DNA from 3 places in the Thalassotalea fonticola genome. Region 3 is predicted to be linked to each of the others. Evidence: predicted binding sites of a transcription regulator. Region 3 holds the regulator's gene; each other region holds the start of a gene.
What was found. Region 3 encodes LexA, which represses DNA repair genes until DNA is damaged. Its sites were predicted from a motif close to TACTGTATNNNNATACAGTA; they were not measured.
Positions count from the first base shown of each region.

Region 1: a site for LexA is predicted at 7,084-7,103, ahead of RI844_RS09490 (DNA topoisomerase III). Genes of this name have one in related genera too.
Region 2: a site for LexA is predicted at 5,551-5,570, ahead of dinB (DNA polymerase IV). Genes of this name have one in related genera too.

Region 1 is NZ_CP136600.1:2,325,595-2,335,971, reverse strand. It holds gene RI844_RS09520 (DUF3541 domain-containing protein) at 1-836, shown strand, start outside; gene RI844_RS09515 (DUF3541 domain-containing protein) at 851-1,951, shown strand; gene RI844_RS09510 (DUF2986 domain-containing protein) at 1,967-2,131, shown strand; gene RI844_RS09505 (aminotransferase class V-fold PLP-dependent enzyme) at 2,186-3,304, opposite strand; gene RI844_RS09500 (PrnB family protein) at 3,301-4,479, opposite strand; gene RI844_RS09495 (Lrp/AsnC family transcriptional regulator) at 4,641-5,105, shown strand; gene RI844_RS09490 (DNA topoisomerase III) at 5,092-7,041, opposite strand; gene RI844_RS09485 (LacI family DNA-binding transcriptional regulator) at 7,148-8,158, opposite strand; gene RI844_RS09480 (sulfatase family protein) at 8,396-10,012, opposite strand; gene RI844_RS09475 (glycoside hydrolase family 3 N-terminal domain-containing protein) at 10,158-10,377, shown strand, end outside.
Region 2 is NZ_CP136600.1:1,940,548-1,950,924, reverse strand. It holds gene RI844_RS07885 (FAD:protein FMN transferase) at 1-658, shown strand, start outside; gene nqrM ((Na+)-NQR maturation NqrM) at 722-943, shown strand; gene RI844_RS07875 (hypothetical protein) at 1,056-1,319, opposite strand; gene RI844_RS07870 (DUF4136 domain-containing protein) at 1,628-2,191, opposite strand; gene RI844_RS07865 (metal-dependent hydrolase family protein) at 2,322-3,776, opposite strand; gene RI844_RS07860 (Crp/Fnr family transcriptional regulator) at 3,966-4,700, shown strand; gene RI844_RS07855 (MaoC/PaaZ C-terminal domain-containing protein) at 4,708-5,478, opposite strand; gene dinB (DNA polymerase IV) at 5,590-6,648, shown strand; gene RI844_RS07845 (MBL fold metallo-hydrolase) at 6,748-7,608, shown strand; gene RI844_RS07840 (S9 family peptidase) at 7,802-10,042, opposite strand; gene radA (DNA repair protein RadA) at 10,271-10,377, opposite strand, start outside.
Region 3 is NZ_CP136600.1:3,845,270-3,855,646, forward strand. It holds gene RI844_RS15660 (COX15/CtaA family protein) at 1-694, opposite strand, end outside; gene RI844_RS15665 (hypothetical protein) at 694-1,260, opposite strand; gene RI844_RS15670 (SURF1 family protein) at 1,314-2,090, opposite strand; gene RI844_RS15675 (DUF2909 domain-containing protein) at 2,132-2,341, shown strand; gene RI844_RS15680 (cytochrome c oxidase subunit 3) at 2,531-3,412, opposite strand; gene RI844_RS15685 (cytochrome c oxidase assembly protein) at 3,430-3,999, opposite strand; gene ctaD (cytochrome c oxidase subunit I) at 4,012-5,547, opposite strand; gene coxB (cytochrome c oxidase subunit II) at 5,617-7,158, opposite strand; gene lexA (transcriptional repressor LexA) at 7,537-8,151, opposite strand; gene RI844_RS15705 (hypothetical protein) at 8,733-9,377, opposite strand; gene RI844_RS15710 (TFIIB-type zinc ribbon-containing protein) at 9,495-9,992, opposite strand; gene RI844_RS15715 (hypothetical protein) at 10,211-10,377, shown strand, end outside.

The sequences.
Region 1 (10,377 bases), 1.5 Mb from region 3:
TGCCTTATTTAAACGATGAGGGATTTATTGCAACAAGCTCAAAGCGCTTAACTGATGCAATGAGTAAAGGTACCCGCGGCAAAGCGCGTCGAAAAGCTTTAAAGAAATTTCCTGAGTTTATATTTTATGCCGATGAATTACTTCGCTATAGCTCTCGTTTAGATGCTTTTGGTGTTGAACTGCCAGAGACAGTGTTAAATACGTTAAAAGAATATGACTTTTTACCCGGCTTAACCGATAAGACCATGATCAGAGCTTGGGCTGCACAACTCGCTAATTATGTTTATTGGTTAAAGCAATTAGGCATTGCAGATTATTCAAAGCAGTACAAAAAAGCTTTTTTAGAGGCCTATCCAAATAAAGAAGATGCAACGCTTAGTAAATGGCATTTTAGAAACAAATTATACGGCTTGACCCACTTTATTTTTGCCGCATCAGGTTACTATCAGCACTATGTATCTACCGAGGAATTTGGCTGGATTTTAGATTATTTTGCGGCAAATCAACAACGCGTATTAAAAGATGCAACCGATGACATAACCGCCGAAGTTGGTATTAGTTATTTACTGATGCAGAAAAAAGACCACCCATTAGTTACTGAAACTAAAGATCGTTTAGTTGCTGCGTTTAATATTGAGGCTGGTATGGTGCCATCAGTATCTGGAAAAATAGACTTAGCTTCTGGCGAACACCGCAACGTTCTGACTTATATGTTATTTACTTGGCCAGATAAAATGACTGAAGGGCCTTATTTTCATGAAATTAAGGCAATGCAACAATACTTGCCCACTCATGATTTTGAAGATTATGAAGATGAAACTGACGGTGACCGTTAATGGAGTAAGCTAAAATGATTATTTCAAATAAATTATATACCACTATATTCGTAGCTATTGTTTTTTGGTGTGTTTCCTCAGTATCTGCCAATGACAATAAATATGTATTACCTAAAGAGACGACCAATAAATACTTAGCCACAGCTGATCGTATACGTAACCATTATGACAGCAATTACGTAAAGCTTAGCGGTAGCGCACAAAATCATTATGCAGTGCGCATGTATCGCTTAACCGGTGAAAAATATTATGCGCAGCAATCAGGATCTGAGGTTTATCAAATTACCGATAGATTAAATTTTTACCTAGAAAACCTTGATTCAGAGGAATGGCGAGATGGCCAAGCTCAATCAATGATCGATGCTTTATCTAACACTCGCCGTGGCAAGCTTAGGAAAAAAGCTTTAATGGGGACTGAGGATAAACGTTTTGCATTGTATCTTGTTTATCAAATGGCTAAGTTAGATGAATATGGCATTAAGCATCCAGGTCATGAAAAATTTGTCGCCTATTTAAAACAAGCAGGGTTACACGATTTACTGATGTCAGCTGATTTTATTCATGCTTATGCGGCGCAAGTGGCTAACTATGTTTATTGGTTGAAATATACCGGAGTGGTTGATTGGACCGCCGATTTAAAACCAGCCTTTGAGAACGCATACCCTGATGATAAGGACGCTGAGTTAAGTAAAAATCAATTTAATAATAAACTCTATGGGCTAACGCATATTGTTTTGGCCGATAGCAATTACTATCAGCAAAATGTCAGTGCTAAGGCGCATGCTTGGATATTAGATTACTTTAAAATGCGCCAAGATAGAATTGTTGAAAAGAGTAAAGAAGATATTCAGGCTGAAATTGGTTTATGTTTCTTGCTTGCCGAAATTGATGAACATCCGACGTTAAATGCAATGAAGAAGGTGATAAACGATGCTGTCCATCCAGATAAAAACATGGTGTTATCGATTAGTGGCAGCGATAATTTAAGTTCAGGTGAGCACCGAAATGTATTAGCATACGCTTTGCTGAATTGGCCGGAGAAACTGCATCAAGGGCCTTTCTTAATGAAAGATAAAAAAATGAAAGCAAATTTGCCATTAGTCTATCAACAATAATTAATTAGATAAGTCATGAACCGTAAAAAGAAAGTAAAATCAACATTGAAAGCCCAGCTTAAACGCTCAAAAGCCAAGCTGAATAAGTCTAATAAACCTAAATATATTTCGAAAGCGGAACGGGCAAAATTAGAGCTTGAACAGCAGGAAAATATAGGAACCGGTGAAGTGGAAGAGTAATGTACAATTGTTGGCTCGAGTATAATTGTTCGAGCCGAAATCGCAATCTACTCGTTAATAATTTTGCTTAACAACATCAATAAAGTGTTGGATATCTTCAGCACCATTATAAATATGGGCCGATACTCGCATACCTAAATGTCGCGCATCCACGCTTATGTTGGCTTTAGCCAACGCGGTCATAATTGCTGTTTGCTTATTTTTAAAGTCTAAAATCACAGTGCCGCTGCGGCTATCTTTATCTCGGGGGGATTTCACTTCAGTATCAAACTCATCAACAATTAAGTCGATCATAGCTTGGTTATGATCTCTTACTACTTCGGCTCCTAAATTGGCAAAGTAAGCTATAGAATGGCTTGCCAAGGCAAACGGTGTAATAGATGGTGTACCACCCCAAAATTTCATTGCTGATTGATTATAATTAAAATTATGAATATCAAACTCAAATGGATTTTCATGGGAAAACCAGCCAACATCTTTAGGCTGGCACTGTTCAATGATTTCTGGGTTTACCCATAAATAAGCTGCACCCGGGCCACCACATAACCATTTAACGCTAGAGCCAATCATGAAACTTGGGCGGATATTTTCTAGGTTTAACGGTATTACTCCTGCAGATTGAGCAATATCTAATACCGATATTATGCCTAGTTCGTTTGCAAGTGATATTACTTCATTAACAGGCGCTAACTGACCTGTGTTGGAATAGGCATTTGAAACGAATACTAAATCAACGTCTTTGCTTAAATGCTGCTGCCAAAGATTGGCATCGGTAATGTCTAATGTTTTATCAATAAACTTAATTTCAGCGCTTTCTGGTAACGCTTTTTGCAATGCAAAGCCCATACTGGGAAAGTCAATTTCGCTCATTAAAATAGTAATGTTAGGCTTATTTAAAGATGCCAGTGACATTACAATTTTTGTTAAGCTACTTGATAAATTTACTTGTGGGCAAAACTGCTCAACCGGTGCATTAAACAATGAAGACAATGCTAATTGAAAATTGTTTATCACTTCCAGCCAACTTCCCCATGGCTCAGTACCACAGTTTTGCCATGGCGTTAAGAAACTGTCTTTGAAGGCTTGCTCAAGAGTTACTAAAGGTCGACCTACAGAATGGTTTAATAGGTAGTTACTGTCTGCTAGTAAAAAATCATTTTTAAACTGGCTCATGTTGATTCCACAATACTATTTTTAAGTGTTTCAATATCAGCATAACGCGTACGAATATCATCACGTTGATGCGCTGCCCTTCTGTCACGAAGCTTTTCTAATGAGTCTAATAATACATGCAATGGTGGACCGCTGGCGGTAATTTTTTCCATGTGTTGCTGGGCTATTTCAGTTGATGGCTTTGTGATATACCGTTCAACCAATTGATTATGGTGCTGTATCGCAGTTGTGCCATGCAGTTTACACACGTCTAAGAACAAGCTTAAATTTTCTTGATACCATGCTTGTTTATGACAAGCACTGGCGTCTAAAAAGTCATCCATTATGCTGGTACGACGCATGCAGTCACGAAGTATCAGCTGATCTTCAGGCATCATATATAAAAACTTATCAACTAACATTTGCGAATATGAAGGCTCATTAGCAAAACAAAGACCAAGCTGTAAATCTATAACATTAATACCAGCAAAGTCCCCAGCATTGGCACCACGATACACTTCTTTACCCACTCTGTATGGTTTGTAATATGGGCGCACGCAATTAAAGAAACGATCTGTATCGAGTTTTTCAAATAACAATTTATTTGAGTCAATTACATCTTTTAGGCCTTGTTTGGCAGAAGTTAATAAATCAGCCGTGATAGGGTGTGAAATACCCAAGGGCTGAATTTTAATTAACGCATCAGCAGCGCGTTTATACGCTAGAATTGCTTTGGTGTTGTAATCGATAAACACCTTTTCATCTTCTAAATGAGTAAAGCGTTTGTAGTTGCCGTTGAATGCTTTGTTATGAGTGGTTAAATGTGCAGTGGCAAATCGCGGCGTAACGCCAATTGAAGCGCCAATATGCATGGCAAGAGCAGAAGCTTCAATTAAAGGAGACGATTGCTCTCTTGATGGCTCGGTGATCTCATGACGTCGACAAGCCGCCATATAAAGGCCAACGTTACCTAATAAATCAAAAGCATTATCAAAACCGTTATCAGTATTACCTTCATCGAGTAATGGCAATATTAAAGAACGCCCTTCCGTTTCAAGTTGCTGCTTAAGATCATCGCCAATATTCATGACATTTGCTTTATCATCTTGCTGCCAATAAAGGTGTTCTAGTTCAGTGTTTAAATCACAAAAGCTGGTTCTGATCCAGTGATCAAATGCTTGGGAGTTTGCGGTCACATTCTTATCCTGTGTTGCATGACTAATTATGTTAATGCTAGCAGAATGATAAAGCAGTAATTCGCTATAATTCTGCTGTATATATTGCTTGAATGGTGAGATTAGATAAAAAATGTTACTATTTCGATAAATTCAACTAATTTATTCGAGGTTTTGTAGTGATTTTAGATAAAAAAGATAAAGTGATAGTCGAAAAGCTACAACGCAATGGCCGTATATCAATGTCAGAACTTGCACAGGAGGTTAGCTTGTCTGATACCCCTTGTTTAAGAAGAGTCAAAAAATTGGAGCAAGCTGGAGTGATCGAAGGTTATCAAGCGTTGATTAACAGGCAAGCTCTTAATTTAAACGTATTGGTATATGCCTTTGTACGTTTAAGTGCTAATTCAGATAAGTTGGCTGATCAATTTGAACAAAATGTCGCAAACCTAGAACAAGTTCTAGAGTGCTCCGTAGTTACCGGCGCTTATGATTACCTGTTGAAAATTATTGCCGAAGATTTAGAGGACTATGAAAGCTTTGTTAAAAAATCATTAGGCAGTTTAGACTTCATCGCCACTATTGAATCAACAGTGGTGCTCAAGCAAACCTTTTCTAGAAACACCTTGCCAGTTAAACCGTTTTAGCGAGTTTCTTTTTACGGTTAAAGCGCTTCTTTTTAAAACCATTAACAGGCTTGCCTTTTGGCAACTCACTGAACGATAAGTTGCTTGCCTGGCTAACCATACTTTCTATTACAGACACTAAAGGTGACATGAAGCTTTGATAGTTACTTTTTTGCTCGCAGATCGCATTTAGTGTAGCCTCCCATTGAGCTGTCATATCTGGGCTTGTTGCCATTGCCGGTAAGGCATCGATTAAAGATTTTCCGACTAATGTCGCTTTTATTTGCTTACCTTGGCGCTGTAAAAATCCACGCTTAAATAACAACTCAATAATACCTGCGCGGGTTGCCTCGGTGCCTAAACCATCTGTATCTTTTAATATTTTCTTTATTTCTGTATCGGTAACATAGCGAGCAATTCCGGTCATCGCTTGTAGTAGTGTGGCATCGGTAAAGTTTTGTGGCGGCTGAGTATTTTTTTCAACAAGCTCTCCTTTTTGGCAATGCAAAATATCGCCTTTGTTGAGCGCCGGTAATCTTTGTTCTTCTTGTTCATTAGAGGTAATTTGTCTATTGCTAAATGTTTCTGAAGAAGATTTTTTGAATAAAACCTTCCAACCTTGCTGCAAAGGGTTTTTACAATTAACCTTAAAAACTCCGCCACTAATATCTAATGAAAGTTTAGTTTGTTCATAGGTAAACGCTGGAAAAAACTGTGCTAAGTATTGACGCACAATCAGCTGATAAATATTCTTTTCAAAAGAGTTTAAGTTAATATTGTTGGCTGATTTTTCTGTTGGAATAATTGCATGGTGCGCGGTTACCTTTTTATCATTCCAAGCCTTACTGACTACGCTCTTATCTGCGTTTTTTGCATGCTCGGAAAAAGGCAATGTTGACTGTGTTAACATACCAATAATTTGCGGCGCTTGCATTAATTGCTCTTTGGGTAAGAAGCGACTGTCAGAGCGAGGGTAAGTGATAAGTTTGTGTTTTTCATATAATCCCTGACAAATATCGAGTACCAATTTTGCATTCATTGAGAATGCTTTTGCCGCGTCTATTTGTAAGGCCGATAAATTATAGGGTAACGGTGCAAATTGCTTTTTTTGCTCTGTTTTAATATCACTTACCACTGCTGGTTTGTTGTTAATTCTCGCTACCACATTTTCAGCAAGCGCTTTAACCAGTACTCTGTTTTCATCATCCATATAAGGCTGACAGGCTGCGCTTGGTTGCCACTTTGCCTTAAATGTTTCACCGTCTTGTGTTTTAATATTAGCTAGTACTTGATAAAAAGGTTTACTCACAAAATTGTCAATTTCATTATCACGGGCTACCACTAACCCTAATATTGGCGTTTGCACCCGGCCCACTGACAAGACGCCTTGATAACCGGATTTTTGCCCTTGTATGGTGAAGGCTCTGGTTAAATTGATACCGTAAAGCCAGTCGGCTCTTGATCGAGCTAGAGCAGAAATCGATAGGGGAATAAATTCTTTATTTGGTTTTAGTGTATTTAAAGCCCGCTTAACTGCCGCTAGGTTTAAATCACTAATAAGTAAACGCTCTATCTTGGCCTTTTTAGTTTTGCTTACTTTTAAGTGATCTATGACTTCATCAACCAGTAATTGTCCTTCGCGGTCGGGATCTCCGGCGTGTACAATGACATCGCATTGCTTGACCAGCTTTCTAAGAACTGTGAGTTGTGAGCGGGTTTGGGGTTTCGGCTTTAACTGCCAAATTGCAGGGATAATGGGTAAGTGCTGCATATCCCATTTTTTATATTTTTCATCGTAGGCGTCGGGCTCTACTTGCTCAAGAATATGTCCAATACACCAACTAACGACATCGCCATTACCTACTTCAATAAAGCCTTTTTGTTTTTTATGAGGTTTAGGTAAGGCATCAGCAATGGCGCGACCAAGGCTTGGCTTTTCGGCAATGTAAAGTTTCATCAAAATTCCATTATGCAAACGACTATTTTGACAATAACATTTAACTGTGTATTTATACAGTTAAATGTTGTCGATACTACCTACATTTGAATTTTATTCGAAATGACTAAAGTTTAGGGCTGGTTGAGTTTCTTAACACCAACTTACATTGAAATTTACTTTGCACATCATCAAATTCTTGCTTTTTAATATGGCGAATAAGTTTTTGCACTGCGTGCTTGGCAATATCATAAATAGGCTGTTTAACTGTAGTTAATGAAGGCCAAATTTGTCGAGACACAGGAGCGTCATCATAACCAACTACCGATAAATTAGCCGGAATATTAATATGCATCTGTGCCGCTATTTTTAATACCGCTGCTGCCATATAGTCATTACTGGCAAATATAGCCGAAGGTTTATGATCTTGGGTAAGTAATTGTCTTGCGCAAACTTCGCCTGATTCAAAGGTAAATTGCCCTTGCTTAACTAATGCATCATCAACGTTTATATTCATCTCATTCATTGCTTCTAAATAGCCTTCATAACGTTTATGCGTTGCCCCAAAATCAGGGTGGCCTTTTATTATTGCAATATCAGTATGTCCTAATGAAATTAAGTATTTAGTAATTTCATAAGCGGCTTGCTTATCATCGGATAAAACATACGGCGATGAATGTTCTTGGTGAAAAGGTGAAATTCTGACAAAAGGTATATTATTTTTGTCTAATAAGGCAATGATGTCTTCGTTGTCACATAAAGGATGAGTTAACAGGAAACCATCCTGACTGGAGTGAGTTATTATTGATTCAATATTATCGATTAAATTTTCATTGGTATGATCACAAGGTAATATTTGCAAATTGTAGCCATCATTATTGGCCTGCTCAATAGCACCATTTTGCAATTCTAAAACATAACTTGGATTTGGATTTGAGTAAAGCAACGTTAGAATAAAAGAGTTTTGGCCGCGCAGGCCTCGCGCTAAAGGGTTTCTTTTAAAGTTTAATTCAGCAACGGCTTTATTAACTTTATCTTGCATAGCCGGGCGCACATTAGGTTCATTATTAATAACCCGAGACACGGTTTTTACTGAAACACCAGCTAAACTAGCAACGTCTTTTATTGTAGATTTCATCTTTACTCACATGTTTTTATTATAAAATAAATAACTTAAGCTTTTTTTGATTCCGTTATCTGCCTCGGAAACAAATAATAGGGGATTTCCCTTGCTTTGTTTTGCTAGTCAATACCACTTCGAGTTTATTATATATCTTTAATTACAATATTATCAATTGATAACGATGTAATTATAAAATAAAAAGGCCTGCGATTAATGCAGACCTTTGATGCTGGGGAGAGCTTTTTTAATGGGTTAATCTGCTTTTATTTTCTTTTTATCGTGTTTCATAAAAGAGCGTAATCCTTCATCCGTCTCACTTTTTTCCCATTGCTTTGGAAACTCAGCCGCTTTTGAACGAGAGCCTTCACGATATACTGCACCAGAGCTGAATTTTTCCGTAAATGGCACCGTGTGTTCACCTTGATTATTAGCTAATCGGTCAAATAATTTTTTACGCATTTCAACAATTACTGGTAAGTATTTTTCATCGTTAATTAAATTGTTCATTTCACGAGGATCATTTTTTAAGTCGTATAACTCTTCAGTATCCCAAATGCCGTGATATTGAATTAATTTATAATCATCTGAACGTAGAGCAAATGTTGTTGGTGTAGAAGGGTAATTAAATTCCCAGTAATATTCATATAAGAAATCGTTACGCCACTTGCCTTCAGCTTTGCCTTGGGCAATATTTAAGAAGCTTTGTCCATCAAAATGCTCAGGTGCTTTAACGCCGGCCATATCTAATAATGTTGGTGCAATATCAATGTTAGCCACCATTTCTTCTACTACTTTACCAGCTTCTAAATAACCTGGTGCATAGGCAAGTAACGGTACACGCATAGATTCTTCATAAGCATTACGTTTATCGATTAAGCCGTGTTCGCCAAACATAAAGCCATTGTCACCCATTAAAATCACTGTAGTGCTGTCTGTAAGATTATTTTCATCTAACCATACGAGAATACGCCCTAGGCTATCATCAACTGCCGAAAGTGCACGATGGTATTGTTTTTTATAAGACTGAACGTCTAAAGAACTATGGTAAGGAAAGTCAACGCCATGCCAACTATTACGTTGGTTTTGTACCCACATTGGCTTGCCTTTTCGGTTTTCGGGCGTATCAGCTTGGCTTTGTGGTACAGGTAATTCATCTTTTTCATATTGGTTTTCATGACGTTTTGCCGGCGCAAAATTTGAGTGAACCGCTTTATGTGACAAATAAACCATAAAAGGTTTTTCTTGATCGACATTATCTAGCCAATCAATTGTGTAATCAGTTAACTCATCTGTAATGTACTTCGTTTGTGGCACCCGTTTGCCATTAACATTAAAGGTATAAGGTTTGCCATTTGGTTTCTTTTTCGGGTAATAAATTCCTTGTCCAGGAAAACTTAACCAGTAATCGAAACCTGGTTGAGGCGCATCATTTGCACCATGACCAGCATCTTCACCCATGTGCCATTTTCCAACAAATGCAGTTTGATAACCTTGTTCTTGTAAATATTGAGGAAAGAAAATGGTTCCTTCACGTGGCGGCTTATTATTATCAACAACCCCGTGGTTATGCATGTATTGTCCGGTTAAAATTGATGCACGACTTGGAGAGCAAAGCGCAGTGGTCACGAACGCGTTCTTAAAATGCACACCTTCATTAGCAAGTTTATCCATGTTCGGTGTGTCAAGGATCGGGTTTAGAATGCCTAATTCATCATAGCGTTGATCGTCTGTTAAAACATAGATTATATTACGCTTTTGTGCTTCAGCAGCCTGTACTGCACTTATCTGGCTAAATAGTGCCACACAAGACGTGATCCCTAATATGAGGGGGCGACTTTTATTACGCAGTGCTTTTGTTATATTACTCAATTCAAACTCCAATGTACCATTTGATTCCCTAGTGTGAATGAAATGCAAAATTAATTGTAAAGAACGTGCAAACATTAAATACCTTATTGACACCGTTGTCAATAAGGTATTTAATGACATTACTTAAAATAAAAGAAAAACTCTTATGAAATTACCTTTTGTATTATCAATTTTAACCATAACAACGTGCTTGGCTTTCGGCTGTACTGCAGAGTCAGAGACGTTGCCATATAAAGACTCTAAGTTATCAGCTGAGCAAAGAGCGGCAGATTTACTAGAACGAATGACATTAGCCGAAAAAGCTGGGCAGATGAGTCAATTTGTTGGTTTAAAGCATATTGCAGAGTCTGAAGAGAAATTGTCAC
Region 2 (10,377 bases), 1.9 Mb from region 3:
GCCATTGGTTAACTTATGGAGTTTTGGCCCTGAAAAGCGCGCTGAGAAGGTCCCTTCACAAGAATTGATTGCTGCAACCAAGCAGCATATTGGTATTGATAAATTAAATCTAGACAAACGATTATTATCAAAAAGTGATGCTAACGTTTATGTTGATCTGTCTGCTATAGCCAAAGGTTTTGCCGTAGATAAAGTTGCCGAATTGCTGGAGCAGCATGATATTAACAATTATCTTGTTGATATTGGTGGTGAAATGCGAGTTAAAGGTATAAAAGCCAATAAACAAGCTTGGCGAATTGCAGTTGAAAAGCCGATTTCTGGGACAAGAGCGGTACAACAGGTTATAATGCCCGGCGATAACGCCGTGGCGACATCTGGAGATTATCGAAACTATTTTGAAGATAATGGTATCCGTTATTCTCACACTATAGATCCTGATACTGGTTGGCCCATTAACCATAAACTGGTATCGGTTACTGTAGTCCACCCATCATCAATGACAGCCGATGGCTTAGCAACGGCGATTGAAGTAATGGGACCTGAAAAAGGCTTTAAATTTGCAAAGGCAAATAACTTGGCAGTGTATTTAATTAGCAAGACAGAAGATGGTTTTGCCGAGCAAGCTACTGAGCAATTTACGCTGTTAGTTGCTAAATAATTAAGCAGAAAGCGACTATTGTCGTCCTCGCGGAGGCGGGGATCCATATAAAAGAGATTTTAAATGAGTATATTTTTATTAACCTTTGGTTTTTTCATTGTGATGTTTTTAGCGATGGCTGTTGGTTATATTATCCAGCAAAAAACACTAGCAGGGAGCTGTGGTGGTTTAGGCAGCGTTGGTATAGATAAAGCCTGTAACTGCGATAACCCTTGTGAAAAACGCAAAGAGCGTGAGCGCGTAGCTGCATTGAATGAAAATACCATAGATGTGAAAAACATTTAAACAGTTCAATACAAACTTATATACAAACGGGAGCTTATTTAGCTCCCGTTTGTGTATTTATACCCGTTCCACCTCTTGAGGTGGAACGGGTATATACTCTTTGTAGATGAGACTATCTGTCTCTATGTAATGTTTCTACTTGTTGGCTGTATTTGGTAAAGCCTATGCCTTTACGGATTTTTTCAGCTGAGTATATCCCATGAACCGAGCCTAGTAATAAACAGATAGCAATAACAATGATGTTTGATTCACCTAGATACGCACAAATTAATGCCGCGAGCAAAGACGCGACAAATAGTGATGAAAATACTATTCTTGCCCAAAGAGCCGAACTTTTAATTAATGCTAGATTAATGTCAATATTTGCCACAGTCATAAATTACCAATAAGTGATACGAAGTCCATTAATTATCTGCTCATTTTTACTGGTTAAAATGAATAACTACTGCGTTATAAAATTTTTAAGTAGAAAAACTACTTATAAAATTTTATGCCTTGTATTTATCCTTTTTTCCTCATTAAAAAGTAGAGCACTAAATCAGTGGAATTGATATAAACAATGTTAAGACTTATAATGATAAACCTTATTTGGTTATTAGGTTATATCAATTGGTTATATGATTTTACTAAATAACTTAACTTCTAATGTAGTGATATGTTTAAGTGACTTTGTATTGCTCTGCCTTATTTTTTCGGTGGGTAATTTGCTAATACCTTAGCGACAACCTCATTAATGCCTTTTTGTTTATCTTCAGGGCTGATATCTTGCTCAGCTTCAAAGCCATCAAACCCTCGCCATACAAGATTTCCTTGATGATGCATATCAATAGTAATTTGAATATAAGTATTGAACTTTGAATCCAGAGGTATGGTTGTTCCTACTCCAACACCAGTAGAAGAGTTACTACTGTGATTTGAACCACCTATACCTATGCTAAAAGATGATTTCTTCTCACGTTGCTCTAATGTAGTAAAATAATTAACCTGTAAGTCCCCATCCTTTTCAACTAAAGATAAAGACTTAAGTGTTAGCTGTGCATTAATGGCTTCTTTAATACGATCACTGGTTATTTGATCGCTAGGTCCGGATGTATCTGTCGTAGTATCAGCTAATTGATAAAAGCTGAATTGGCTAAAATTAGTGTCAGTATCATAGTCTACTGTTGATGGCGTACTGGCACAGCCAAAAAGTAGTATTAAGGTAAATGTATAAACTAGAAGGCTTTTAACAAATGTTAGTTGGTGCATTTTTATACCAAATTTTGATTAGTTACTACTATATATAGACCAATAATACTAAATTTTCATACCGCTATAAATTTTAATCAAAAAAACAGCGACCTAAGTCGCTGTTTTAATGTAAGAAGTAACTTTAGAGTTACTTGATAGTATTTTTATAAATAACACCATCTTTCATAATAACGTTTAAGGTATCAATCTGCTTGTACTCGGGATCAGCGTCAAACCACTTATCAGTTGCACCAATAACGCCTAAGTCTTTTAACGGGTTACCGTCTACCAAGATTAAATCAGCAGCGGCGCCTACTTCAACAACACCTAGTTTTCCAGCGTCGGCATAAGGGTTACGGGGTCCTGATAGTGCCATTAGCTCACCAGCCGTTGAAGTCATTTGTTTTAACACTTCAAAGTTATTGTTGAAAGCTTGACCGCGCCAGTAAATTTCGTAACGGCGAGCACGTTCTGCATCTTCATGAACGCCTACGTAATCAGATGCGAATACAACTTTTACATCGTTTTCAATTAAGCGTTCGCCGAAGTCACCAAATTTTGCTTGAAGAGCTGCAACCATAGGCAGTTTATCTTTTGGCATTAGTGGGTTTTTCGCTAGGTCTGGTGATAAGCCCCACATTTGTGGTACTACATAAACGCCTTCTTTTGAAATACGTTTCATAGTCTCATCGTTCATAAAGAAACCATGTTCAAATGATTTTACCCCACAATCCATTAAACGATTCATCGCACGATCGGTGAATACGTGCGCAGCAACGTAAGTGTTCCAATCTTTTGCTGTTTCAACAATGGCGCAGGTTTCTTCTTTAGAAAATTGTGTGGTATCCATAGGATCAAAGCGTGATGAACCACCACCGCCAGCCATCATCTTAATTTGGGTGGCGCCGTTTCGTAAATTAGTACGTGTCGCTTTTAATACTTCGGTTTTACCATCTGCTACAGCGCCAATGCCCATTCTTTCGAAGTTTGACAAATCACCAGTTGTTGATGGTGAAAATCCCGCATCGTTACGGTCACGAAAATCACCATGGCCAGATGTTTGCGAAATAAATGTTCCAGATGGATAAATGCGAGGACCAACAACATGGCCATCATTGATGTTACGCATTAAACCAAATGCTGGACCACCCATATCACGAACTGTGGTGAAACCATCCATTAAGAAACGCTCAGTAACTAACGTTGCACGAAGAGCCATGTCAGTAAGGTCCATGTTCTTTTCAACAGTGTCAAAGTGAGCATTGATCATAATATGGGCATGGCCATCGATTAGGCCTGGCATTAATGTTTTGCCTTTACCATCAATTACTATAGTGTCTTTACCGGACTTAATATCTTTTTCGGTGATAGCAACAACCTTGTTACCTTCAACTAGAACATTTAAGTTTTTATATAGTTTGTTTTCGGTACCATTAAAAACATTAACATTGGTAAATAAAGTATTACCCGCTTCTGCTATTAAACTGATAGCTGGTGCTGCACTACCACCGCCGGCGGCCATTACTGCAGGGGTAATTGCTGTTGTTGATAATAATGCTGCAGATACTAAAGCGGCTAATTTACTTACATTTCTTACTTTCATCGCTAGTTCCTTTTAAAACTAATTTTATAAAGTAGCTCAATGTTGTACAAGGCAATTGAAAGTAGCTGTTTAAAAACATTGAGTTGTGTTTTGATGCAGCTATTATTAAACAGGTTACGATCTAGTTTTGTTCCCATGGGGACATTTGTAGGTGTTAACTTAATGTTTATTGTTTGAGAGTGTAATTAATTGTCTATATCAAATTTAAAAATCGCAGAGTTATTAAATGAAGTGTGTTGGCCATGCGATTTAAGTGACGAATTTAAACAAACTATTGTGCAAGCAGGGATGATAGTAAAGCGTCAGCAAGGTTACTATCACTTAACTTCTGATTTAACTAATGACGGACTATTTTATTTATTAGAGGGCAGTGTGATTATTTCTATTCGCACCTCTGATTTTGATCATTTCACCTATAAATTACTTGGCAAGGGCGATTTTCTTTATTATGGCAAGTTGATGGATTATCGTTTGCAAGAATCGATAAATGCAGATTTTTTACAAGACACCACGTTTTTAAAAGTAACCGATACCCATATGCTCGAATTAGCGAGTACTCAACCTGAGATATATAAATTAATGTTTTCTATCTTGAAACAGAATACATTGCCACTTGTTCAAAAAGGTATTTTAAACCAAAAATTTTCAATCCCAATAAAAGTTGCTTTTGCATTATTAGATGTTGCATCGAAACAAGTCGATATTAATGGCGTAACACCTATGCTCACCATCACCCAGCAGCAACTTGCAAATCTGGCTGATGTAACCAGGCCTAGAGTAAATGTGGTATTAAATGAATTTGCTAATCAAGGGTTGGTTGAAATAGTACGAAGAAAAATTTATTTGCTCAATGTACAGGGCATTAATGATCTATTAATTAATGCGAATTTGACCTTCTACTCACCATCCATCACTGAACAGTAAGTATATTTTAGTCAAATACTTTGATGCTTAAATGCAATTGTTCGTTGCCAGAAAATACTTGATGTTCATTACCCTCTGAAAATATTCCAATGGCACAAGGCAAAACACAGGGCTTCTTAAAGTCGAATTTTACTTTGTTGGTTTCAATGTTTTTTTCAATTAGAACCAAGTGTGCTAAATAAACACCATGCATAATGGCATTAGGCAAACCGAAAAGTTTGGCTAATTTGTTATTAATATGAATGGGATTAAAATCATTACTCACTTTAGCGTATGCAAGTGCCTTAGCGTGGTTCAAGATGAAATTAGTATCACCAACAAACGATTGCTGTTTACTCATTCGTTCTCTTTTATCAGATTTAAGCTTTTTCAAAAAAGTATTCTTGTTGATCAAACAGCAACGTTCATTTTGATAAAACAGTGTTTCTATGACGATTATCTTCCCCATGGGGTGGCGACGATCTTGCCTGACTTTATTGATAATTTTAAAACTTTGTTGAAAGTCTATCTCAAGTGTTTTATCAAATTCACTTTTTAAATGTATTAACCCCAGCGGTGAAAAGGCAAAGTGTTTATGTGAAAATGTTTTTAACAGCGCATTAAAACCGGCAATAAATGCAAAACTGATGGGGAGGTCTATTGTTTGCTCGAGATGGTAAAGCGCTCTGAACTGAGTTATCTGTTTAGCACGAATAGCTTTTTGTTCAAATTCAACACTGAATTCGTTAAAAAAGGTTCTTTGTGGCCGTTTGGCGAGCAGCTTTATATATTGATACATCTTTATCTACACTTTTGATTAAGGTATGAAGCTTAACAGAATATTTATTGCATCGGTACGTAACTTTACGTAAACTGTATTTATATACAGTGTTTCGTTTAAGGAGAAGGTATGCGTAAAATTATTCATATAGACATGGATTGTTTTTTTGCTGCCGTTGAAATGCGTGATAATCCTGCCTTGGCTAATATTCCAATTGCAATTGCTGGTAAAGGCCCGCGTAGCGTAACTGCAACCTGTAATTATCTTGCCCGTGATTATGGTGTACGTTCAGCTATGCCTGTAGGGCGGGCATTACAATTATGTCCCCATCTTGAACTTGTGCCCGGTCGCATGTCAGCTTATAAAGAAGCATCAAGCCATATTAGAGAAATTTTTTCTCGTTATACTGATAAAATTGAGCCGCTGTCATTAGATGAAGCATACCTTGATGTAACCGATTGCACTGAGTGTAATGGTAGTGCAACTTTGATTGCTGAAAAAATTAGAATCGAAATTTATCAAGAGCTTAACTTGACTGCCTCAGCTGGTGTTGCGCCAAATAAATTTATCGCCAAAATTGCCTCTGATGAAAACAAGCCCAACGGTCAATGCGTAGTGCCCCCAGATAAAGTAAATGAATTTGTTGAAACATTAGATTTAAAAAAAATACCCGGAGTCGGACCAAAAACACTAGAAAAATTAAATGCCTATGGTTTATATACCTGCGCCGATGTTAGAAAAACTGATACAGCTACAATGGAAAAATTAATGGGAAAATTTGGCCCTGTTATATTTAAACGCGCTTTTGGTATCGATACTCGAGAAGTAGAGACCAGTAGAATTAGAAAGTCATTGGCGATTGAAACAACGCTTAATGAAGATATTCAACAAGTTAATGGCTGCCTGGAAGTTGTTGAAGGCTTACTACCTAAGTTTTTAATACGACTCGCCAAAGTTGAGAATTTGGATATTGTTAAACAAGGGATCAAAGTTAAATTTGCTGACTTTAGCCAAACAACGGTAGAGCAAAGCCAAAGTAGTTTGGATGTTGAGCTATTTAAACCCTTACTTGAAGAGGCTGTTGCCAGAGGAAATGGTAAAAAAATACGGCTGATAGGTTTAACTGTTGGTTTTGCGCCAGAAAAGCAAGCCGTTGTTTACTCTCCACAATTAAGCTTACCGTTGTAAGATGTTATTTTTATTATATAAATAACAGCTTATTTTTGATTTTTTTATGTTTTATGACCATATTTAGAGCTGTCATTCAATATTAAATAAGATCACACTATGAAAAAAATATCCTTGTTAATTGCCTTACTTTTTAGCTTGGCTTTACCTTCGCATGCAGCCAGAGACTTTTCAACCGTTGAAATTAAAGCTCAACCTGTCGCTGGCGGTGTTTACATGCTTACTGGCTCTGGTGGTAATATTGGCGTGTTAGCAACAAACGAAGGTCTAGTACTGATTGATGATCAATTTGCCCCGTTAGCGGCTAAGATTGAAGCGGCCATGAAAAGTATTAAATCAGCGCCGTTAAAATACATAGTTAATACTCACTATCATGGTGACCATACTGGCTCTAATGGCCACTTTGGTAAAGAAGCACCAATATTCGCTCATAGTAATGTACGTAAACGAGTGAACGAGGATAATAAAAAGTCAGGTGTAGATTTACCTGTTGTTACATATGAACACGGCGTAACCATCTATTTAGGCGGTGAAGAGATTCAAGTGATGCATTTGCCAAATGGCCATACCGATGGTGATTCTGTGGTGTATTTTAAAAAGGCAAATGTTTTGCATATGGGCGATCTACTCTTTCAAGGGCGTTTTCCGTATATTGATTTAAATGCTGGTGGCTCAGTAAAGGGATATTTAGCCAACATTAAGAGTTTAAGCAATAAATTCCCACCAGATGTAAAAATTATTCCGGGACATGGCTCTTTAACTGATATGAAAGGGTTAATGGATTTTATCGAAATGGTTGAATATTCAGTAAATAAAGTAGATGCCGCTGTACAAGAAGGTGCTGACAGCGGCGAGATAATCGCCAATGGCATTGGCGATAAATATAAAGATTGGGCTTGGCAATTTATCTCAGAAGAGCGCTGGCTTAAAACCTTGATTACTGATTTGAAGGGCGAATAGAAACGAGAGACGAAGAGCAAAACTACTGTTTCTAGCTTTCTGACTTTCTTGTTTCCTTCCTGATTTTCTAAATTCCTACCTGACGGAGGTCAGGATCTGCTTTTAATGTGCAGATCCTGAAACGAGCGCAGGTAATGGAAAGAGGGGACTCATTGTTCTTCGTTTCTCGCCTCTCGTTTCTTGCCGTTTGTTTTTACTGTTTCAACTTACGATCAAAGAAATTCATTATTGAATAATTCAGATGCGTTTTAACTTTTTTACCACGCATACTGTGTTTGCTGCCAGGGTAGGTCATTAACTCAAAAATTTTATTCTCATCTTGTAATGTTTTGATAAGCTTGGTGGTATTGGTGAACAATACATTGTCGTCGGCCATACCGTGGTATAAAAACAATGAATTATTCTTGTCATCAAACTGCTGTACGTATGGAAATACTGAGCTTGCTTCATAACCCACTTTATTTGTTTCAGGGTGACTTAAATAGCGCTCAGTATAATGAGTGTCATACAACATCCAGTCTGTAACCGGTGCGCCACTAACACCTGCAGTAAAGTAATCACCCGCTTTAAATAGTGCCATTAACGCCATATAGCCGCCGTAGCTATGACCAAAAATGCCAATACGCTCCTTATCGACATACGGTAAAGTATGCAGGTAGTTTACGCCACTTATTTGGTCATCTAATTCAACCTTGCCAAGCTCCTTATAAATAGCAAACTCAAACGCTGTACCACGATAGTTTGAACCGCGATTATCGAGTTGAAAAACCACATAACCATTATCTACCATATATTGGGTCATGCTTGCGCCTTCCCAAGTATTAGTCACCTTTTGTGCGTGTGGACCGCCATAAACATTAACAATAACTGGGTAGCGTTTACCCGGCGCTAAATTTTTCGGTGTATATAATTTGTAATATAAGTCGATTTGACCGTCTTCAGCTTTAATCGAACCGAACTTAGGTTGTACCAAGGTAGGTTGAAATGGAAAAACAGGATGAGTAGCATCGAGTTTATTTTCCATTAAATAGGTTACTCTTTGTCCATTAGCTTTATGCAAACTTAATTGTGGTGGGGTAGCTATATTAGAAAAATCATCTAAATAAGTTTGTTTGTCATTTGCGAATGCAACTTTATGAAAACCGCTACGTTTGGAAATACGAGTTACATGCTCTGGTGACTTACCATCAAGCGTTACTTTATATAAATGCTTTTCAATAGGCGTATCGGCACGGCCAGTAAAATATAACCAGTTTTTTTGTTCATCTACAGTTACTAACCTATCAACTACCCAATCACCTTTAGTTAACTGGTACACTAACTCGCCCTGATAGTTATATAAATATAGGTGCTTATAACCGTCTCTCTCCGAAGCCCAAATAAACTGATTTGAGTTTTTAAGAAAGCGTAAATCGTCATTAAGGTTAATCCAGTTAGCAGACTTTTCTTCAATGATAGTGCGAGCTCGACGAGCCGTTAGGCCCTGAAAATTCAGTTTTAGCGATTGCTGAGCTCTATCTTGTAATTGATAGCTGATCGTTTTTGAATCCGGTAGCCAATTAACTCGAGCAATATATATATCTTTGTTTTTACCTAGGTTATAAGTCGTAATTTTTTCATTATTTAACTTTATACTACGCAAAGAAACTTCAACGTTATTAGTGCCTGTTGCCGGGTAGCGTTGTTCAAAAAGCTTTACTTCTTCGGCATAAATTTCATTGCGAATCGCCGTTTTTACAGTTTTTTCATCTATTTGTAAAAATGCGATATGTTTTTCATTGGGTGACCACCAATAACCGGTCATTCGGTCCATTTCTTCTTGAGCAACAAATTCGGCCATACCATTTTTAATGGTACCGCCTCCATCTTCAGTGAGTTGAATTTGAGTATTATTCTTTAAATCGATAATGTGAATGTTTTGCTCTTTAATAAACGAAACATAACGATCTTTAGGCGAGAATTTTATATCTGTTTCATAAGCTTGATCTAACGTTAAACGACGAGATTTTTTTGTTGCTAATGAGAATAAATAAAGATCGCCATTTATTGGGAATAGTATATTTTTGCCATCATTAGATAAAACGTATTCTATGATACCGCTGCCATAGACTCTTTGGCGTTCACGGCGGGCTTTTTCTTCATCGCTTAACTCTTCCTTGCCAGAAAATATGCTATCGGAGTCTACTAACAACTCATGAGTATTAGCGGCAATATTATATTGCCAAAGGTCGAAGCGGTTATTATCCGTTTCTTTTGCTTTTAAATACGTAACATTGCTGCCATCGGGAGAATATTTTAGCTGTTTCGATGTCGGGCCATTTAAAGATGGCGCTGAATAAATTCGCTCAATGGTCAATTTTGAGGAAGAATCAACGGTAAATGGTACTTGCGCTGACACCGAAAATACAGAAGATAAGGCAATGGTGCAAACCATAAGACAAGAGTGTTTTAAAGCTGAAAATATATACATGTTCACTAGGGAGTAACGATAAAAAATTGTCGAGTAGTGTAACTGTATAGCCCTGCTGTGTCGAAGTTATATTCTACATTTATACATTTAATAGGCAGTTAATTTGTAAGCCTATATTTTACTTAACCTGAACACTGAATAATGAGTGCTTGATACTATTTTTAAATCAATGAGTTAGCTATCCAAGTCGGTTTACTTTATTAACTCAATTAGTTCATGAATAGTTTTAACCGCAGTAACTTTTGCACCTAATCCCTCCATCGATTTATGGTAATTACGATAAGGGATAAATATCTCAG
Region 3 (10,377 bases):
AATCAAATGAATTGGTAAAGGTAAGTTGTTCCATCCAACCATCCTGACAAATGGGCAGCTGTGTACAAACCAGTGCCGCATAGTTACTCGACGTCCAACCGCCAAGCGCAATTTGTAGTGTTAAAATAGCGATACCAATAAAAGCAAAAACCTGATATTTGCGTAAGTTGTAATCTTCGCTGGGGACCCGGTAAGGAGACAGACGCAGGTACAATAAATACAATAAGCATAAGGTGACAAAACCGCCCAGCAAGTGTCCCATCACTACAATAGGCATAAGCTTCATCGTTACTGTCCACATGCCAAGTGCAGCCTGAAATATCACCGTACATACCAGAATTAACGGTAAAAATAACGGTAAACCTTTATCACGATGTTTAAATGAAAAGATGAATATTGCCGCAATCAATAACCCTAACGTGCCGGCAAAGTATCGATGGATCATTTCATTCCATGCTTTTTCTGGTTCTACGGGACGTTCTGGGAATGCAGATTCAGCTATTGCTATTTTATCAGCAGTTTCAGGTACATCAATAAAACCATAACAGCCAGGCCAGTCAGGGCAACCTAAACCGGCATGAGTTAAACGGGTATAAGCGCCAAGGGTGATAACGACTAAGGCCAATAAAATGGCAACAAAGACTAATTTACGGGTGTTGGCGGCTTTGTTGGGAGCTTGTATAGAATTGTGCATTAGCCAATCCTCGAATATTTTAATAGCTTCTTCAAGTCACTTAACATAGCTTTGCCAAAGGCTGGAATATCCTCAACAGTTGCTGGTTGGGTGTAGGTTAGAACAATATTCCCTAATGGATCGGCTACATAAATTTGGTTTGACGATAACGCACTTTGCGCGGCAACAGGAGTATCAATAACGCGCCAATGCTTATCATTAATGTACTGTAATTGTTCTGCGTTAAATGGTGAGTTGCTCAGGGCAATAGGGGTTACCCGTGGTGTTTCTCTGCCAAGCGCTAAATAAGCATGTTCAATACCCATTAAGGTTTGTTGACAATGCTCATCGCAATTTTCTGGTAACGAATAAATGACAAACCATTGCTTAATATCAGCTTTTTCAAGACCAATTTCTTCAAGCGTTAATGGTTGTTGTAATAATTGACCTTGGTTTGTTACACCATAGTTAAACCATTGATTATCTAAAGCCAACTTGGCTAATACTATTGGCAGAATAAATGCGGCGAGCACCAATAATAATGTGCGTCTTGATTTTCGCTGATTGTTTGTTGCTGAAGAGGTCATTAGTAGCCTTGTTGTTTTTATTATTGTTCTAGTTTTATTATTAAGGTTGCTTTTTATTTCTTGCTATCAATTTGGCTTCGATATGTTTTAAAGCTTGCCCAAATCATTAAGCTTAACCAAGCAATAGCCAAAGTTAACCACTGCACCGCATAACCTGTATGTTTTTCGGGTGGCATAACAATTGGTTGCCAGTTTTTTATATAACCGATATCTTCTTTTTTATCTAAGAAAACCACAAAGGGCAAGAGCTTAATGTTAATTAGTCGCGATATTTTATCGATGTTTATTTGTTGAATTCGTTGCGGCCAATTGTCTATACTTAATTGTTCTTCAGTTAAAACAATGCCTTGCTCAATAATTCTGATATTGCCGAGGATGTTTTTAGTGTTTTTTATGTCACTTAGCGTAGGTATAAAACTTCGGTCAATTGAGCCTTGTACCCAGCCTAGATTAACCAATACTGATTTTTTTGAACGAATATCATGAAATACTTGCAGCACTCGATAACCTAATTTCCCTTTATGGGTTTGGTTATCGAGTAGGAACTTATATTGGTTATTAAATGTTCCTGCTAGCGCCACAGGGATGTCGTTAATTGAACCTGCATTAATATTGGTGTCAGTTAATACAACATTAAGATCCAAAGCTTGTTGCTGGCTTAATACTGCAATATTACTCAAACGTTGTTGTTTTTCAGCGCTGCGTTCAAACTGCCAAAGACTTAGCTTGATTAATCCAGCAAATACAAGCAAGGTAAAGATAACCCATGGCAAGCTCCATGAAGCTAAATAAGAGGGCAGCTCTGAGGTTTTAACAGATTTAGTATTCATGAATTAGCCACTACAACATTAATAAAAATAAGGGCAAAACATTGGTTTATAAAATTTTCATCGCTGTTTTTTTAGCGTTTATGATTTACAACTTGTTTCGAGCGATGGTGGTAATGAATAAAAACTCATCAGCACAACCACCTATGTCTAAATATATTGGCCGCAGAGTTATGCTCTCAGCCATTATTGTGTTTATCTTGCTTATTGGTATTGCAACAGGATTAATAACTCCAAACCCAAGACCATATTAGCGTTCGATTATCAACCGTCCTGAACTCAACCAACACACCAGTGTCGTCCTGAACTCAACCAACACACCAGTGTCGTCCTGAACTCAACCAACACACCAGTGTCGTCCTGAACTTGTTTCAGGATCTATTTCTAGATCGATAAAATTAAAAAACCGCGCCAATTGTTAAGCGCGGTTTTTTATTAAGTTACTACAGTATATAAACGAATAAAAACAGTAGTACCCATACCACATCGACAAAATGCCAATACCAGCTAGCCGCTTGGAAAGCAAAATGGTTGTCAGGGGTAAAGTGACCTTTTAATACACGGCAGAACATCACAATTAACATGATGGTACCTAAGGTAACGTGCATGCCGTGGAAACCGGTGAGCATAAAGAAGGTATTACCATAAATACCACTTGCCAGGGTTAATCCCATCGATGAATAAGCATGAATATATTCTTCAACTTGAAGCACTAAAAACGCTAAACCGAGTAAAACGGTGATCCCCAACCAGACTTTCAATGCACCACGCTTGTTTTGCTCTAAAGCAACATGCGCAAAGTGAGCCGTAACTGATGAGGTCATTAGCAAAATTGTGTTATACAGCGGTAAGCCGCTCCAACCCATGGCTTCGGTAGTCGTGCCATCTGGCGTAGTCGTTAATGGCCATGCAGCATGAAATTCAGGCCATAATACTTGGAATGTTTCTAAGTTATTACCAGCACCGCCAAGCCAAGGCACACTGATCATTCGTGCGTAAAACAAGGCGCCAAAGAATGCAGCAAAAAACATTACTTCAGAAAATATAAACCAGCTCATCCCCTGGCGAAATGAATTATCCATTTGCGCACTGTATTTACCACTCATTGATTCGTTTATTACATTGCTAAACCAACCAAAACACATGTATATAACCAAGGCGATTCCGGCCAGTAACACCCAACCACCAATACCCTCGCCGGTATCTAGGTTAGCCACATAATTACCCGCACCAACTGCGATTAAAAATAAAGCAACGGCGCCAACAATTGGCCATTTACTTTGATCTGGTACGTAATAACTTTCATAATCTTTTGTTGTTGTCATTAGTTTTCCCCTACGCGTTATTCTGCAACTTCGGTCGAAGTTTCACTCGCTGTAATGTCATACAAGGTATATGACAAGGTTAGCTCAGTGATATGTTCTGGCAGTTCTGGATCCACATAAAATTGCAGTGGTAACCAGGCATCTTCATTTGCTTGTAATGGTTGCTGATTAAAGCAAAAACATTCAATTTTTTGAAAATAATTAGCTGCCTGACCTGGTGAAACAGATGGTACTGCTTGCGCAACACCATCTCGACCTGATTCATTTTTAGCGTAATATTTTACAAATTTCATTTCCCCTGGGTGAACATCAATAGAGTTCATTTCTGGCTTAAATTGCCAAGGCGCACCTTTTGCAGTACGACTTATAAATTGAACTCGAATTGTTCTTGAAGTGTCTATGCCATCTTCATTAACGGTTGCAGCAGTGTTTGCTGTTTTACCGTTTAACCCAGTGATATCACAAAACACATCGTATAAAGGTACCAAAGCAAAGCCAAAAGCGAACATAGCAAATACAGTAACAACAAGTTTCGTTACTCCTTTTTTCACTTTTTTGTTCATTGGCTGTGCCTGATCTTTAGTCATGTGTTTTCCCTATTACTTAATTTCCGGTGGTGTTGAGAATGTGTGATAAGGCGCAGGAGATGGAACTTCCCACTCTAAGCCTTCTGCACCATCCCAAGGTTTCGCCGGCGCTTTCTCACCGCCACGAATACATTTGATCACCAACACTAAGAATATTAGTTGTGACAAACCAAAGGCAAAACCACCAATGCTCACCCACTTGTTAAAGTCAGCAAATTGTAGGGCGTAATCTGGAATACGACGTGGCATACCAGCAAGGCCTAAGAAATGCATAGGGAAGAACAATAAGTTTACTGAAATTAGTGAACACCAGAAATGGAATTTACCTAACTTCTCGTTGTACATGTTGCCTGTCCATTTAGGTAACCAGTAATATGCTCCGGCATAAATAGAGAACAATGAGCCGGTAACCAATACGTAATGGAAATGCGCTACTACAAAGTAAGTATCATGATATTGAAAATCTACCGGCGTCATCGCCAACATCAATCCAGAGAAGCCACCAATAGTAAATAAAATCACAAACGCAATTGAGAACAACATCGGTGTTTCAAAGGTCATAGACCCTTTCCACATTGTTGCTACCCAGTTAAATACTTTAACCCCTGTTGGCACGGCAATTAACATGGTGCAGTACATAAAGAACAATTCACCAGCAAGCGGCATACCTGTGGTAAACATGTGATGCGCCCATACAATAAATGACAGGAAGGCAATCGATGATGTTGCGTAAACCATAGAGCTGTAACCAAATAATTTCTTACGTGCAAACGCAGGAATAATGGTTGAAACAATACCAAAGGCTGGCAATATCATGATGTAAACTTCAGGGTGGCCGAAGAACCAGAAAATATGCTGGAACATTACCGGGTCACCACCACCGGCAGCATTAAAGAAATCTGTACCAAAGTAGGTGTCGGTTAATACCATAGTTACGGTACCCGCGAGCACCGGCATAACGGCAATTAATAGGTAGGCAGTAATGAAAAAGGTCCACACAAATAATGGCATTTTCATGTAAGTCATACCTGGAGCACGCAAGTTCATAATGGTAACAACAATGTTGATTGCCCCCATAATTGACGAGATCCCCATAATATGAACAGCAAATACGAAGAACGCAGTACTACCATTTGAATACGTTGTCGATAGAGGTGCGTAGAACGTCCAACCAAAGTTAGGTCCGCCACCTTCCATAAACAATGAAGACAATAAAATGCCAAAGGCAAATGGTAATATCCAGAATGACCAGTTATTCAAACGAGGCAGTGCCATATCTGGAGCACCAATCATCATAGGTAACATCCAGTTAGCCAAACCGGTAAAGGCTGGCATGATGGCGCCAAATACCATGATCAAACCATGCACTGTGGTCATTTGGTTAAAAAAGTCTGGTTCTATTATTTGTAGGCCGGGCTGAAATAGCTCGGCCCGTATTACCATGGCCATTGCGCCGCCCGTAAGCAGCATAATGAATGAGAACCATAGATAAAGGGTACCAATATCTTTGTGGTTTGTTGTGTATAACCAGCGCTTAATGCCAGTCATTTTATGATCATGATGATCGTCTTCATGATGATCTAGTGTGTCTGTTGCTGTTGTCATAATCATTCCCCCTTATTTGGCTACATCTTTAGCTTGAACCATATCACCGGTGCTATTGCCCCAGGCGTTACGTTCATAAGTAATTACTGCGGCCATCTCTTGTGGAGATAACTGTGCAGCAAAGCCCATCATGGCAGTACCTGCTTTACCATCGGCTACCATGCTAATGTGTGCATTAACATCGCCAGTGGCAATGGGGCTACCTTTTAAGGCTGGGAATGCTGGTGGCATACCAGCGCCTGAAGCTTGGTGACAAGCGGCACAACTGGTGTTGTATACTGCTTCACCTTTGCTCATCAACTCATCCATAGATAAGTCGTCTAAACTAACTTCTGCTGTCTCAACGGCTACTGCTTCTTCAACCGCTGCAGCAGGTGCCGCGTCAGAAATCGATGCGCCATCATTACCTGAAACTGCAGCCTTAACATCGGCAGGTTGTACTGCTTGGCCTGTGTTGTTATCCCAGGCGTTACGCTCATAAGTTACAACGGCAGCAATTTCTTTAAGTGATAATTGCTTGCCATAACCTTGCATACCTGTACCAGAACGGCCATTGAAAACTACATTAATGTGATCGCCAAGTTTATCTGCACTTGTTGCCATTTCGCTGCCTTTAAGAGCAGGGAATGCAGGAGGTAAACCCATACCTGTAGGTTGGTGACATGCAGCACAGTGCGCGGCATAAGTTTGTTCACCCAGTGTCATTAATTCTTCCATAGGAAGTTTAGCGGTAAGCGATTGTGCTTCTGCTTCCGCGGCTTTAGTCATGGCAATTTTTTGCTCATTAATCCAAAGCTCGTAATCAACTTCCGAGCGAACATCAACAACTATCGGCATGTAACCATGATCTTTACCACAAAGCTCAGCACACTGGCCGCGATAAATACCTGGTTCATTTACAAGTGTCCAAGCTTCATTGATGAAACCTGGGTTAGCATCTTGTTTAACTGCAAATGCTGGTACCCACCACGAATGGATTACATCATCGGAAGTGATCAAGAAACGAACTTTGCGGTTTACTGGGATTACTAATGGCTTATCTACTTCTAAAAGATAATTTTCATTTGACCACTTTTCGCCATTGTCACCTTCACGGTTATCAAATTGTGATTTAGGTGTAGACAAAACACTGTAAAACTCAATATCTTGATCAAAATATTTGTAATGCCATTTCCATTGTGAACCAGTAACCTGAACGGTGATATCAGAATTACTGTTATCTTCCATATTAATTAATGTAGTGGTCGCAGGCCATGCCATACCGATAAGGATTAAAATTGGAATCGCGGTCCAAAGAATTTCTACTTTGGTGCTTTCATGAAATGTGGCAGGTTTTGCCCCTTTGGACTTTCGATGGAATATCATTGACCAGAACATAGCGCCAAAAACAACGACACCAATTACCGTACAAATCCACATTACCAACATATGCAGTTCATAGACATTTTGGCTGACATCTGTCACCCCTTTTGTCATATTCAGTTGCATATCTGCCCAAGCTGAACTGGAAATTAAACTTCCCAACAACAGCCAACCCAGGTTACGTCTCTTCACTCGACATCTCCTCTGCTTTATTAGCCTAGAAAATACAGAAATAAGGACAAGATACATCTTTATTCGATGTCTCTAATTTCCGTAATTTATTTTTATTATTGTGTTACGTAAAAAACCTACATCGATGAATGGGGTAGGGAGTCTACAGTGTAATATTTGTATATTATCCACTCTAGAATTACTTAATTTTTAAACAAGGTCTAGTGCTTTGTTAGAAAAAAGTTAATTTTTTTAATGAGAAATCTGTAGAGCAAATACTACTAAATTTGAATGGGTTAGGCGAAATTAAAGGGGTGCAGGCAAAAGAAAAAGGCTAAATTAAATAAATAATTCAGCCTTTTTGTAGTTCGTTTTTTGTACTGGTAAAGTCGCTATAGACTACATCCAGTCAGCACTACGAATAACACCAACAGCTAGACCTTCAATATTGAAATGTTGGTTGGCTAAATCAACAACGATAGGTGAAAAATCTTCATTTTCAGCATGTAAATAAACCACATTACCGTCACGTTTATAGCGCTTTACGGTGACATCATCTTCAACTCGAGCAACAACAACTTGCCCATTTTGAATATCAGTTGTTTGATGCACCGCTAATAAATCACCGTCTAAAATACCAATATCCTTCATGCTCTCGCCATTTACCCGTAATAGGTAATCAGCGGCAGGATGAAACAGGTTGCCATCTATTTTGTAATGCTCTTCAACATGCTCTTGCGCCAATATTGGTTCACCGGCGGCAACTCGGCCAATTAATGGTAAACCTTCTTCTTCAATATGCTCTTCGGCTAAACGAATGCCACGAGAAGTACCTGGCAACATTTCGATAAAGCCTTTTTTAGCGAGAGCCTTTAAATGCTCTTCAGCCGCATTCGCCGACTTAAAACCAAAGAAGTCAGCAATTTCAGCACGCGTAGGTGGCATTCCGGTATCGGCTATCTTTTCTTTAATGAGATCAAATATTTGTTGCTGTCTATTGGTAAGTGGGCGCATATTATTTTTGAGTAACCTGTTTTTCTGTACAGTACATTGTACTGTCAGTATATACAGCTATAAATTAAACGCAACTTATTATTTTTAAATACTAATTTGTGTGTGTGGTTTCCAGTTCCAATTGATATTTTGTCCAGAGGGGGGAAATTGCATATTTAAGTCAATTCCCAACTATGCAAAGTAGGAATGTTTATAAAGTATTGTTATATTTGACTTTATATGGATGGTCTATGTGAAATAGGAGCTGACAGTAAAAATACTTTATGTTGGGTGAGCTTATAAGCGCGATAACGGTGAGTAGAGTTACATAGCACTAACCAATAGGCATCATTGAGAGGTTTAAAAAAATGAAATGTGAAATTTGGTTCAAGGCCCTTATATGCTCCCATGCAGGCTATTGAGTAAAGCAACCAATGCCCAAGTTTGCACCTCGATCCGTCCCTTCAGTGCCATGAGCCACCATTCGATATTAGAAAAACACTCCGTCATCCCATCATGCTTTTGGATGGGATCTCCTCCAGTTTTAAGGTGACTTCATCCGGCAGGTTTGTGCCATGAACGGAAGTATTGAACGAACCAATTTAGCCATTAATGATTTCGACATATAGGCTTTGTATATCATGTTTATTTAAATCTTTTACTAATTTTTGAGTATATTTTGCGTATATTTCGGAGTCGGGGTTTAAATTCAATATTTTGAATAATGGAATTAGCGCTTTTTTTAAATGAGATAACTTAATTTCTAAAGGTACTTTGTCAGTTCTTCCAAACACATAAAAAACATGCTCATATTTTTTTGAATAATCTATGTACTCAGCACAAATAGAATACCTTTCAGCCTCTATCAAGTATTCATACGTAGGGTCAAAAGTTAGTTGGGCATATTGCTTGTTTGATAAGTGATATTGATAAAAAATGTCTAGGACTTCATTACCTAAACCTAAGTATCTACAAATACTTGCAAAGGTTTTAAACTTTTCCTTTGTGGGATCAGAATTATACTCTTTTAAAGCTATATTTTTTCTTGCTACCAGCTTATCTTTTGCGTCAGGGTATACCTTAGCAAGCTCACCCCATGTAGATAAACCAAATGATAATCTAACTCCCGCCCATTCACTACTCTCAGAGGTATTGTCAAAGAAGTATACAAACTTATCTAATGCTGATTGATATTTTTCACTGTAAAAATCACTTACGCCATCGGTTAAAACACTCTTTAAATCCATGTAGCAGCTTCCTATAAAAGTAAAAGCCTGTACAAGAAGAACAGGCTAAAATGATAGCTTCAATATTAAATTAAAACACAATACTGAATGGCGGGTTATCGCTCAAAGCCGACTATTCTAATAATCATCAATAATATAAGTAGCCATCTCAAAAACTGATGCTAACCGATTTTCACCATTTCGCATAATTCTATGAAGAGGAGCGTCAATATTGGGTATATAGATATCGTTCTTCATTTCAATTCTAAGTAAAGCTCGTTCACGTTCCGTTAAATGATTTTCATGAAGTTTTTCTAATTCAGCGGTATCTAACCAAATACCAGCACAACCAGGACACTCATCTATTTCTAAGACTTTTAATGGACTAAAATACCGTCTCATCATTACTGTATTTTCACACTTAGGGCATTTAATCCTCTCTTTTTCGTTCAGAGAAGTGTTTTTGAATTGTCTTAGATGTTTTACTAATGCGGAACCACGAACACTTTTAGGGTCTTTAAATTTATCCAATTCAGAGTTATCAAAGAATGCTCCACCGCAGCTTTCAGATATTTCAATTTCCATACCGCCAACCTTAATGGTTTTAAGTTGAGTACCTGTTCTTGGGCATTTCATTTAACTGCTTTCCTTGTTCATTTGAATTTAAACTACGTAATACTGAAAGAGACACAACTTCAGCTATCATCTCTCAATATAGCCTCTGGGCGACCTTAATCATTTGTAAATATACAATACATGATGTTATTGTAAAACCACAAGTTTTTAGTTGTCGCCACGGTCGGCTTTGAGCGAACAGCAGACCTTTTACACCTAACAAATTAGCCTACGAGAAAATGGAAGTTATCAAGTTATACACCCAGCCCAAACATGACCGAAAACCATTTTACGATGGTGGCAAAGGTGCACCGTATAAATTTAAATGCCCTGTTTGCAAAGCTAAAAATATTATACCGTTCGAGTCATTGTTACATGCTACCTGGAACTGGAAAGAAGATTTTTC